Regions from separate parts of the Vibrio jasicida 090810c genome, predicted to be linked through region 1. Evidence: predicted binding sites of a transcription regulator. Region 1 holds the regulator's gene; each other region holds the start of a gene.
What was found. The regulator PurR, encoded in region 1, represses purine synthesis genes. The targets are predictions, from matches to a motif close to TNANGNAAACGTTTNCNTNA.

Region 1 (3,287 bases):
TCGAAGCTTTTTGGCTGGCCTTGGTGAAAATGAGTCATTAAAACCAGCTGTGGATACCCTTGTTGATGCACTTAACCGCCTACAGGATCGTGAAGACGCGCAACTTGAATTGGCTGCAGACTTTTGCGAGCTTTTCCTGAAAACAGAAAAGCACGGTGCACTGCCTTACGCATCTATGTACATCGGTGAATCTGGTCTTTTAAATGACAAGCCAGCAGAAGAGATGGAAAAACTGATGGCCGATTTTGGTGTTCAGGTTGATGAGAACCTGAAAGAGCCAGCGGATCACTTAGCGGTTGAACTAGACTTCTTAGGTAACATGATCATTCGTTCTAACGAATTAGAACAAGACAAACACATGGAAGAAGCGTTCGAGAAACAGAACGACTTAATCCAAAAGCATCTTATGTCTTGGTTGCCACAGTTTGCTGCGAAATGTAAGCAATTCGACGAATTTGGTTTCTATGTAAGCGTTGCGCAACTATTAATTGCATTTTGTAAACTGGACAGCACCTACCTTCTTGGTGAATAATTGCCGCCAATTTCAGGGAGCTCGCAAGCGGGCTCCCTATTTTATTCGTTAATTTTTAATCTAGCACATAGAAGCCCTTTCCATTTAGCAGTTAAAATGTGACCTCAATAGCGCAAAACACCTGCTGAAAATATTGCTAGTGTGCCCACATCAGTCTAAAATGTGAGCGCAAACGATTAAATACGACTTATATGTAAACCGCTGAAATATGGCGGTTTTTGTGTTTTATTAACAAGATTGCTGACCAATTCCTCACTTATATAAGTAAGGAACATGAGATTCAGCAACAAATGTTGCTACAAACCTTTTTATACCGATTTCGGAACAACCGCTGCCTAATTAATTGAACCTTAAACTTCAGATATGGTTCAATTCGCGCAACATACTAAGCGTAAGGTTGTATTCACTACGGTATTCAGTAGCTCGATACAGGACATCATTTATGGCCACTATAAAAGACGTTGCTCGCTTAGCCGGCGTTTCTACCACAACAGTTTCGCACGTAATCAACAAAACGCGTTTTGTTGCTGAAGCAACCCAAGAAAAAGTAATGAAAGCGGTTGATGAACTAAATTACGCGCCAAGTGCAGTTGCACGTAGCTTGAAGTGTAACTCAACTCGCACTATCGGTATGTTGGTAACGCAATCGACTAACCTTTTCTTCTCAGAAGTTATCGACGGCGTTGAGAGCTATTGTTACCGTCAAGGTTACACGCTGATCCTATGTAATACTGGCGGTATCTACGAAAAGCAACGTGACTACATTCGCATGCTAGCGGAGAAACGTGTAGATGGCATTTTAGTGATGTGTTCTGACTTAACGGAAGAGCTAAAAGAGATGCTTGACCGTCATTCAGATATCCCGAAAGTGGTGATGGACTGGGGTCCAGAGAGTTCGCAAGCTGACAAGATCATTGATAACTCTGAAGAAGGTGGCTACATCGCAACAAAATATCTGATCGACAATGGTCACACTGATATTGCTTGTTTGAGCGGTCACTTCGAAAAAGCCGCGTGCCAAGAACGCATTGCAGGTTACCGCCGCGCAATGGCAGAAGCAAACTTAGCAGTAAATGAAGATTGGGTACTTGAAGGTAACTTTGAGTGTGATACTGCCGTACTTGCTGCTGACAACATCACAGCAATGGACAAACGCCCGACTGCCGTTTTCTGTTTTAACGATACCATGGCGCTTGGTTTGATGAGTCGCTTGCAGCAAAACGGCATCAAAGTACCAGAAGATATCTCTGTCATTGGTTACGACAACATCGAGCTAGCAGAGTACTTCTCGCCACCGCTAACGACTATCCACCAGCCAAAACGTCGTGTTGGTAAGAATGCGTTTGAAATTTTGCTAGAACGCATCAAAGACAAAGAACATGAAAAACGCATTTTCGAAATGCAGCCAGAAATTGTTGTTCGCAACACAGTTAAGAAACTGAACTAAGCGGCATCGAAGTTTTATAAAGCGCTCGTAAGGGCGCTTTTTTATTGCCTAAAAATAACATTCCAAAAACATTTCAGAATATAAATACCTCCCCTCATTTAGATAAGTTGCTGTTTTAATTGGGCGTAGTCCATTTCCTACATCAACCTTTTGTATGACAAGGGACCGTTCCCAAATATGAAACCAAACACATCAAAAAATCACTATTAACTGAACCAAGATCACACTTTCATGTTTGAAACGTGATGTTAATTCAATATACGAAGTATTCTCAAAGTGTCACGCACAGGGCAAACCATTCGAAAGGGTGGGACGCAAAGCCTCCGGCCTGAACCATCTTATTAGATGGAAGGTAGCGGGGTTACCGATGGCAAATATGCATTAAGTGAGTTTACCCTTTAATGACATTGTGTCTGCATGCATTTGCTAATCTCTCGGACCTGATTTTTGGTGGCGTAATATTAATTACACCGAGATAACACATCATGGATAAACCGATACTCAAAGACTCAATGAAGCTGTTTGAGGCACTTGGTACTATCAAGTCGCGCTCAATGTTTGGTGGCTTCGGGCTTTTCGCCGATGAAACGATGTTCGCACTAGTTGTAAACAATCAACTTCATATTCGAGCAGACCAACAAACTTCATCTGACTTCGAGACTCAAGGACTAAAACCGTACGTCTACAAGAAACGTGGTTTCCCAGTGGTCACGAAATACTATGCTATTTCTGATGATCTATGGGATTCAACGGATCGCTTGATTGATGTTGCAAAGCAATCTCTTGAGACTGCTAAGCAAGAAAAAAAACAGCAAGCGAGCACCAAGCCTAATCGATTGAAAGACCTTCCAAATCTACGCCTAGCAACTGAACGTATGTTGAAGAAAGCAGGCATCGACTCTGTCGAGCAATTAGAAGAAGAAGGTGCCTTAAGCGCATACAAAGCAATCCAAGATACGCATGCCTCTACGGTAAGCCTTGAGTTGTTGTGGGCGTTAGAAGGTGCAATCAACGGCACCCATTGGAGCGTCGTCCCTCAGTCTCGCCGAGAAGAACTGATGAGCGCATTGTCTTAACGCGCACTATCAGCATGACATTGAGTAAAAACCGCAGTTTTCATACTGCGGTTTTTTTTTTGAAATTTTTTCTTCTCTTATTCTGTCTTATTATTTAAGAAGCCAAATGGAGTAATTACGATGAATAAGAAACTGATTTTAGGACTGATCCTGCTCGCAACCATCCTCTTTTTAGGAGTGAATTTTGGCCAGTATCTCACCTTAGAAAATGCCAAAGCACAACAAGCAGCAC
Region 2 (3,287 bases), 940 kb from region 1:
GCAATCGCAAATCGCACGCTTGTTTGAACCTTTTACTCGTGGTGACACGGCACGAGGCAGTGAAGGGACCGGATTGGGCCTAGCCATTGTTAAACGTATCGTCAGCCAACACTCTGGTTCGGTTGTGGTGCGTAACCGCAGTGAAGGCGGGTTAAGCGCGCAAATCAGTTTCCCAACCAAGTAAGCTTTCTTCGTTCAACTGATTCCAATAAAAAAGCCCAACCAAAGTTTGGTTGGGCTTTCCGATCATCCTAGTGCAAGATTATACCAATTCCACCAATTATCTGCTCATTCTTGCTGGTTAAAATCACTTACAACGGTGTTAAAGATTTTGTAGGTAGAGTAACTAGCTAGCTGCAATCTTTGCCTTGTTCTAAGTGATTTTACCGGCGCAATTTTTTGAACATCTTATTAACGGAACTGGTATTAGGATTCTTTTACCTCTTGAGCAACCAGCTCATCTTCCTCTTCCAGTTTCTCTGGAAGCAGTAGGTTCAATACGATAGCGGTGATGCCGCCTGCCGCCACGCCTGTTGAGAAAATACTCTTAATGAACTCCGGCATGAATTGCAGAATTTCTGGTTTTTGCGCAATGCCCAAACCCATTGAGAATGACAGTGCCATAATTAGGATTGCGCGGCGATCGAGATCGACACGAGAGATAATGCGCACGCCCGCTGCGGCAATGGTGCCGAACATCACGATGGTTGCGCCGCCCAGTACTGGCTCAGGAATCAGCTGAACAAAGCTTGCCACACCCGGGAACAGACCCAGAATCACCAACATGCCTGAGATGAAGTAACCTACGTAGCGGCTTGCTACACCTGTGAGCATGATGATGCCGTTGTTTTGGCTGAAGGTAGAGTTCGGGAAGCTGTTGAATACTGCTGCAATCGCTGAGTTCAGACCGTCAGCTAATACGCCACCTTTGATGCGCTTCATGTAAACCGGACCTTTCACTGGCTCACCGGAAACTTCAGACGTTGCGGTGATGTCACCGATTGCTTCTAGTGCCGTGATGAAGAAAATCAGAACTAGTGGAATAAACAGCGACCAGTCGAAGCTTAAGCCGTATTGCATTGGGATCGGCAGTGCGATGAGGTCCGTTTGGTCCAGTGTTGATGTGTCGACCATGCCCATGAAGTACGCCATGACATAGCCAACCAGCATTGCAATTACAATTGATGCAACGCGTAGGTATGGGTTCTTTGAACGGTTAAGAATTATGATTAGGCCAAGTACCGTACCGGCGAGTGCTAACTTGTCTAGGCTACCGAAAGAGCCGTCGCTCATTGCCGCGTAGCCACCGCCCATTGATACTAAGCCCACTTGGATAAGCGTCAGGCCGATAAGCGTCACGACAATGCCAGATACCAATGGCGTAATGATGCGGCGTGCGTGTTCTAGGACGCGAGATAGCAGGATTTCAGCAAAAGACGCCACCAAGATAGTACCGAAAATCGCTGCCATCATGGTGCTAAGATCAGCGCCGCCAGCTTTAAGAGAAAGACCCGCACCGATGATTGGACCTAAGAAATTAAAGCTGGTGCCTTGCACTGAAAGCAAACCAGAGCCGATAGGACCAAAGGTACGAATTTGAATAAAGGAAGACACGCCTGACGCAAACAGTGACATGCTGATGATGGTATTGGTTTGGTCTGCAGGCACACCCAAAGACTGACAAATGATCAGAGAAGGAGTAATAACGGCTACGAACATCGCCAATAAGTGCTGAATTGCAGCAAAAATGGTCTGAGGTAGTGGTGGACGATCGTTTAACTGATAGACCAGTTCCGAAGTTCGGTTTGAAGTTGTCATGTTTGTCTCGCTAGTCGCAATAATTCTTGCCCCAGAGCTCGCTGAATGGGAGTGCTGGGTGGAGTTGACGTTATGACCTGTGATTGCTGTTAATCAGTGTCAACTCAGGTTGGTTTGATGTGACAAGGTGCACACCATAAATTTTGAGCGCGATTATAGAGGGATTTATTCAAAAAGCAAACGTTTGCTTTGGGCTGAAAAGAAAAGGCGATAACGGAATGGTTATCGCCTTTAAGGTTTACCTTGGGAGGTTAGTTTTTAAGTGCTTATCAAAGAAGCCCAACACATGAGCGTAATATTTAGCTCGGTGTTCATCTTTGTAAAAGCCATGTCCTTCATCGTCTAACACAAAAGATTCATATGGGTAGTTGAGCTTGTCGAGTGCTTTAGCCATTGCCTCATAATGTTCAATAGGCGCACGTTGATCTTTTCCCCCGTGCACGAGAAGAATAGAAGCTTTTAACTTGTCTGCATTATGAGTTGGAGACATGGCTTTCCAGACTTTAGGGTCGGTTCCCAGTACTTCTTTCAAAAAGCTTAATCCCATGCGGCTATCGGGCACATCACCTTCGGTGAACATCAACTCAAGGTCATAAACACCGGCACTGCCCACGGCGCACTGAAACAACTCAGGTGCAAGGGTGGCGGATTGCAATGCACTGTATCCACCAAAGCTTCCGCCAGAAATACAGATACGTTCTTTATCTGCAATGCCTTCTGCGACAATGTGTTTGGTGGCGTCGATGATGTCATATTGAATGTTCGTTCCCCATTTACGATAGCCAGCCTCTTCAAACTGCTTACCGAAACCACCACTGCCACGGAAGTTTACTTGCATCACAGCATAACCGTTGTTAGCGAGAAACTGATTCTCCTCGGTAAAACGCCACCAATCTCGTGGACCATGAGGACCGCCATGCGGATTGACGATAAGAGGGAGATTTTTTGCTTCAGTATTTGGAGGCAACGTCAGATAACCTGAGATGGTTTTCCCGTCTCGACTGGTGAACTCAAAAGGCTTCACTTCGGCCATTTTCTCTGGATCTAACCACTCTCGTGCCGAGAATAGGTAACGGATTTCTTTTGGCTCGGTGGTAAATAAGTAGTAATCCCCAGGGTTTCTATCGTTAAAGGCCATGATGACGTAAGCGTCGCCAGCTTCTGTCTCACTGACTAGGCGAACTTGATGACCAGGTAGAGAAGTTAGGATCTGCTTTAGGTACTCGCTGCGTTTGTTTTTTGGATCAACAAAGGCATAAGTAGGGTAATCACTTTCAAACTCGACGGCGTAAAGTTGCTTTGAGTCTGGATCTAACCAATATTCCTTCGGATCGACGGTATCATCCGAGGCAACTTTTGTACTTTTACCGGTTTTTAAGTTGAGGTGATGGATTGCTCTTGGCTCTCCTGACTGACTTATCGCGGCATAAACGGAATCTTGATTCTCTGCAAAAGAGATAGGATAGAAC
Region 3 (3,287 bases), 970 kb from region 1:
TGATGGTTTAATCCAACTGAGGTCCTGCTGCCACCAAAGATTGGCCTTCAGCATTGTCAGTGTACTTATCAAAGTTGTTGATGAAGCGTTCTGCCAAATCTTTCGCTTTGCTTTCCCATTGAAGTGGATCAACGTAAGTCTCACGTGGGTCAAGGATGCTTGGATCGACACCTGGAAGTGAAGTTGGCACCTCTAGGTTGAAGATAGGAATATGCTTGGTTTTCGCATCTTCAATTGAGCCGTCAAGGATTGCATCGATAATGCCGCGTGTATCTTGGATAGAAATACGCTTGCCGCTGCCGTTCCAACCAGTGTTGACTAGGTAAGCTTCTGCGCCAGCTGCTTCCATGCGTTTAACCAGTACTTCTGCGTACTTAGTTGGGTGTAGGGTTAAGAACGCTGCCCCGAAACATGCCGAGAAGGTTGGTGTTGGTTCAGTGATGCCACGTTCTGTACCGGCTAGTTTAGCGGTAAAGCCAGACAAGAAGTGGTACTTAGTTTGCTCAGGAGTCAGTTTAGAAACCGGAGGTAGTACGCCGAATGCGTCTGCTGATAGGAAGATCACCTTATTCGCGTGACCGCCTTTTGATACTGGCTTAACAATGTTGTCGATGTGATGCAGTGGGTAAGAAACACGAGTGTTTTCTGTCTTAGACCCATCATCAAAGTCGATAGAACCATCACTACGAACTGTAACGTTCTCTAATAGTGCATCGCGGCGGATTGCGTTGTAGATATCAGGCTCAGCTTCTTTCGATAGTTTGATGGTTTTCGCGTAACAGCCACCTTCGAAGTTGAATACGCCGTCGTCATCCCAACCGTGCTCATCATCACCAATCAGTGCACGTTTAGGGTCTGTAGATAGCGTTGTTTTACCTGTGCCAGATAGACCAAAGAAAATTGCTACATCGCCTTCTTCGCCCATGTTTGCACTACAGTGCATTGATGCGATGTCTTTCAGCGGAAGGAAGTAGTTCATCATGGCGAACATGCCTTTCTTCATTTCACCGCCGTACCAAGTACCACCGATCAGTTGCATGCGCTCTGTTAGATTGAACACCGTGAAGTTTTCAGAGTTCAGGCCTTGTTCTTCCCACTTGTCGTTCGTGCACTTCGCACCGTTCATTACGACGAAATCAGGTTCAAACGTTGCCAACTCTTCTTCTGTTGGACGGATAAACATGTTTTTTACGAAGTGCGCTTGCCATGCGACTTCTGTAATCACTCGAATACTCAAACGAGTGTCTGGGTTTGCACCACAATAACCGTCAATCACAAATAGGCGTTTACCAGAAAGCTGGTTGGTCACGAGCTCTTTTAGATCGTCCCACACTTCTTTGTTGATGGCTTTGTTGTCGTTTTTCACTGCATCAGAAGTCCACCACATGTGCTCTTCTGTGGTTGCATCTTTTACGATGTACTTATCTTTTGGTGAGCGACCAGTGAAGATACCAGTGTCTACGGCAACCGCGCCGAGTTCCGTAACGACACCACGTTCATAACCTGTCAGGTCAGCACGGGTCTCTTCCTCGAATAGCATTTCGTAGCTTGGGTTGCGAACAACCTCTTTAACGTTGTGCAGTCCGTGTTTGGTTAGATCAAGTGTTGCAGCCTTTGTATGTTCCATAACGGTCATAGGTGCTCCTTATAAGGATTTTTGTAGGGATTTTGTAATAATGTTTTAATTTTTATCTGCTCACCATGCTAGCAACGGGGCGGGGAGAAAACAGGGATGTAGCTCAAAAATTATCCATGATTTCAGTAAGGTTTTAGGTAACCCGTCACATATCGGTACGAATAGTTTATCGTGCGCGCAAACCTTTGCGCTAGGCCAAAAGAATTATTAATTACTTAAAATTAAGCGGTTGCTTTATTACGTGTGAGGCTAGGTATTACGAGGGTTAGATCACAAAAAGGCCAGCGTGATGCTGGCCTTTTGAAAGGTAAATTACAGGCTTGCTAAGCTATGAAAATTAATGCAGGGTTTTCTTTTCAGGAGCCGCTTGCGCATAGAGTTCGGTAATCTCTGATTCATCAAACGAGTATGACGTGCCACAGTAATCACAATGTAAAGAAACTGATCCTTCTTCGGCCAAAATGTCATTAATTTCAGCACGGTCCACGGTAATGATTGCTGCACCACTGCGCTCACGAGAACAACCACAATGGAATTCGACTGGTTGAGGTTCGTAAAGACGAACGGTGTCTTGGTTATATAGACGGTATAGCAGTTCGTTCGCAGGTAGCGTGAACAGCTCTTCGTTCTTCACTGTGTCTGTCAGTTGCTCTAGGTGATCGAAATCTTCTGGTGCACCAGTGCCGTCTGGCATGATTTGAATCATCATACCAGCAGCGTGTGCTTTACCTTCGTGTTCACCAGTGCGGATCCATAGACGCGTTTTTAGCTGTTCAGAGTTTGCGAAGTAGCCTTCGATAACTTCAGCTAATGTGTCACCTTCTAGGCCAACGACACCTTGGTAACGCTCGCCTTTTTTCGGTTCGATGGTGATCACTAGGTAACCTTTACCCATCATCTCGTGCAGTGTCGCGTTGTCAGCGATATCGCCTTCCCAACGTGCAACGCCGCGGATCTTTTGATCATGATCGCCATTGATGACTGCTAGAGAGACAGGGCCGTCACCTTGCAGCTGGATCGTGATTGAGCCTTCGAATTTCAAAGTTGCCGTTAAAAGTGTGGTTGAAACGAGTAGCTCACCCAACAGTTTTTGCAGCGCTGCCGGATATTCCTTGCTGGAGATAATACGTTGGTATGCTTCATCCAATTGTACCAACTCGCCACGAACTGAAAGGTCTTCAAATAGGTAGCGGTGTAAAACATTATTTGCCATGGAGTGCTTTCCTCGTCGGTAATTCCGGCGTTTATTGATGTTTGAACTTAATGATGTCGCGGCGCTGCTTTTTATCTGGGCGGCGTTCCGGACTAGGGTTGTGGGCGTTGAGTTTACGTTGTTTCGCGAACTCTTCGCGTTGATTAACACTGTCTTCAGTTTCGCGGTAGAGCGTTTGAGCGATGGGTGCGCCCATGCGACGATCAGAGATTTTTTCGATGATCACCGTTTTTTCTTCATTACCTTGACGAAGACGAATCTCAGCGCCCAACTCAACGATTTTACTTGGTTTGCTTCGTTGCCCATTATAGTGGACTTTACCGCCATCGACCATATTACGTGCGATAGAGCGGGTTTTATAGAATCTGGCAGCCCACAACCATTTATCTAGCCTTACGGCTTCATTTTCGGAACTCATAGAACTCGATGCTATCTAAT

Region 2: C1S73_RS09780 (uracil-xanthine permease family protein) is a predicted target of PurR. The motif match lies at 1,991-2,010, and genes of this name have one in related genera.
Region 3: pckA (phosphoenolpyruvate carboxykinase (ATP)) is a predicted target of PurR. The motif match lies at 1,810-1,829, and genes of this name have one in related genera.

What each region holds. Positions count from the first base shown of each region.
Region 1 covers NZ_CP025792.1:1,123,795-1,127,081, forward strand. The annotation lists gene torD (molecular chaperone TorD) at 1-532, shown strand, start outside; gene purR (HTH-type transcriptional repressor PurR) at 975-1,979, shown strand; cyclic di-GMP riboswitch class I at 2,259-2,348, shown strand; gene C1S73_RS05300 (TfoX/Sxy family DNA transformation protein) at 2,465-3,055, shown strand; gene C1S73_RS05305 (TVP38/TMEM64 family protein) at 3,176-3,287, shown strand, end outside.
Region 2 covers NZ_CP025792.1:2,068,648-2,071,934, reverse strand. The annotation lists gene envZ (two-component system sensor histidine kinase EnvZ) at 1-184, shown strand, start outside; gene C1S73_RS09780 (uracil-xanthine permease family protein) at 427-1,818, opposite strand; gene C1S73_RS09775 (S9 family peptidase) at 2,057-3,287, opposite strand, start outside.
Region 3 covers NZ_CP025792.1:2,095,568-2,098,854, reverse strand. The annotation lists gene pckA (phosphoenolpyruvate carboxykinase (ATP)) at 8-1,636, opposite strand; gene hslO (Hsp33 family molecular chaperone HslO) at 1,974-2,849, opposite strand; gene hslR (ribosome-associated heat shock protein Hsp15) at 2,881-3,267, opposite strand.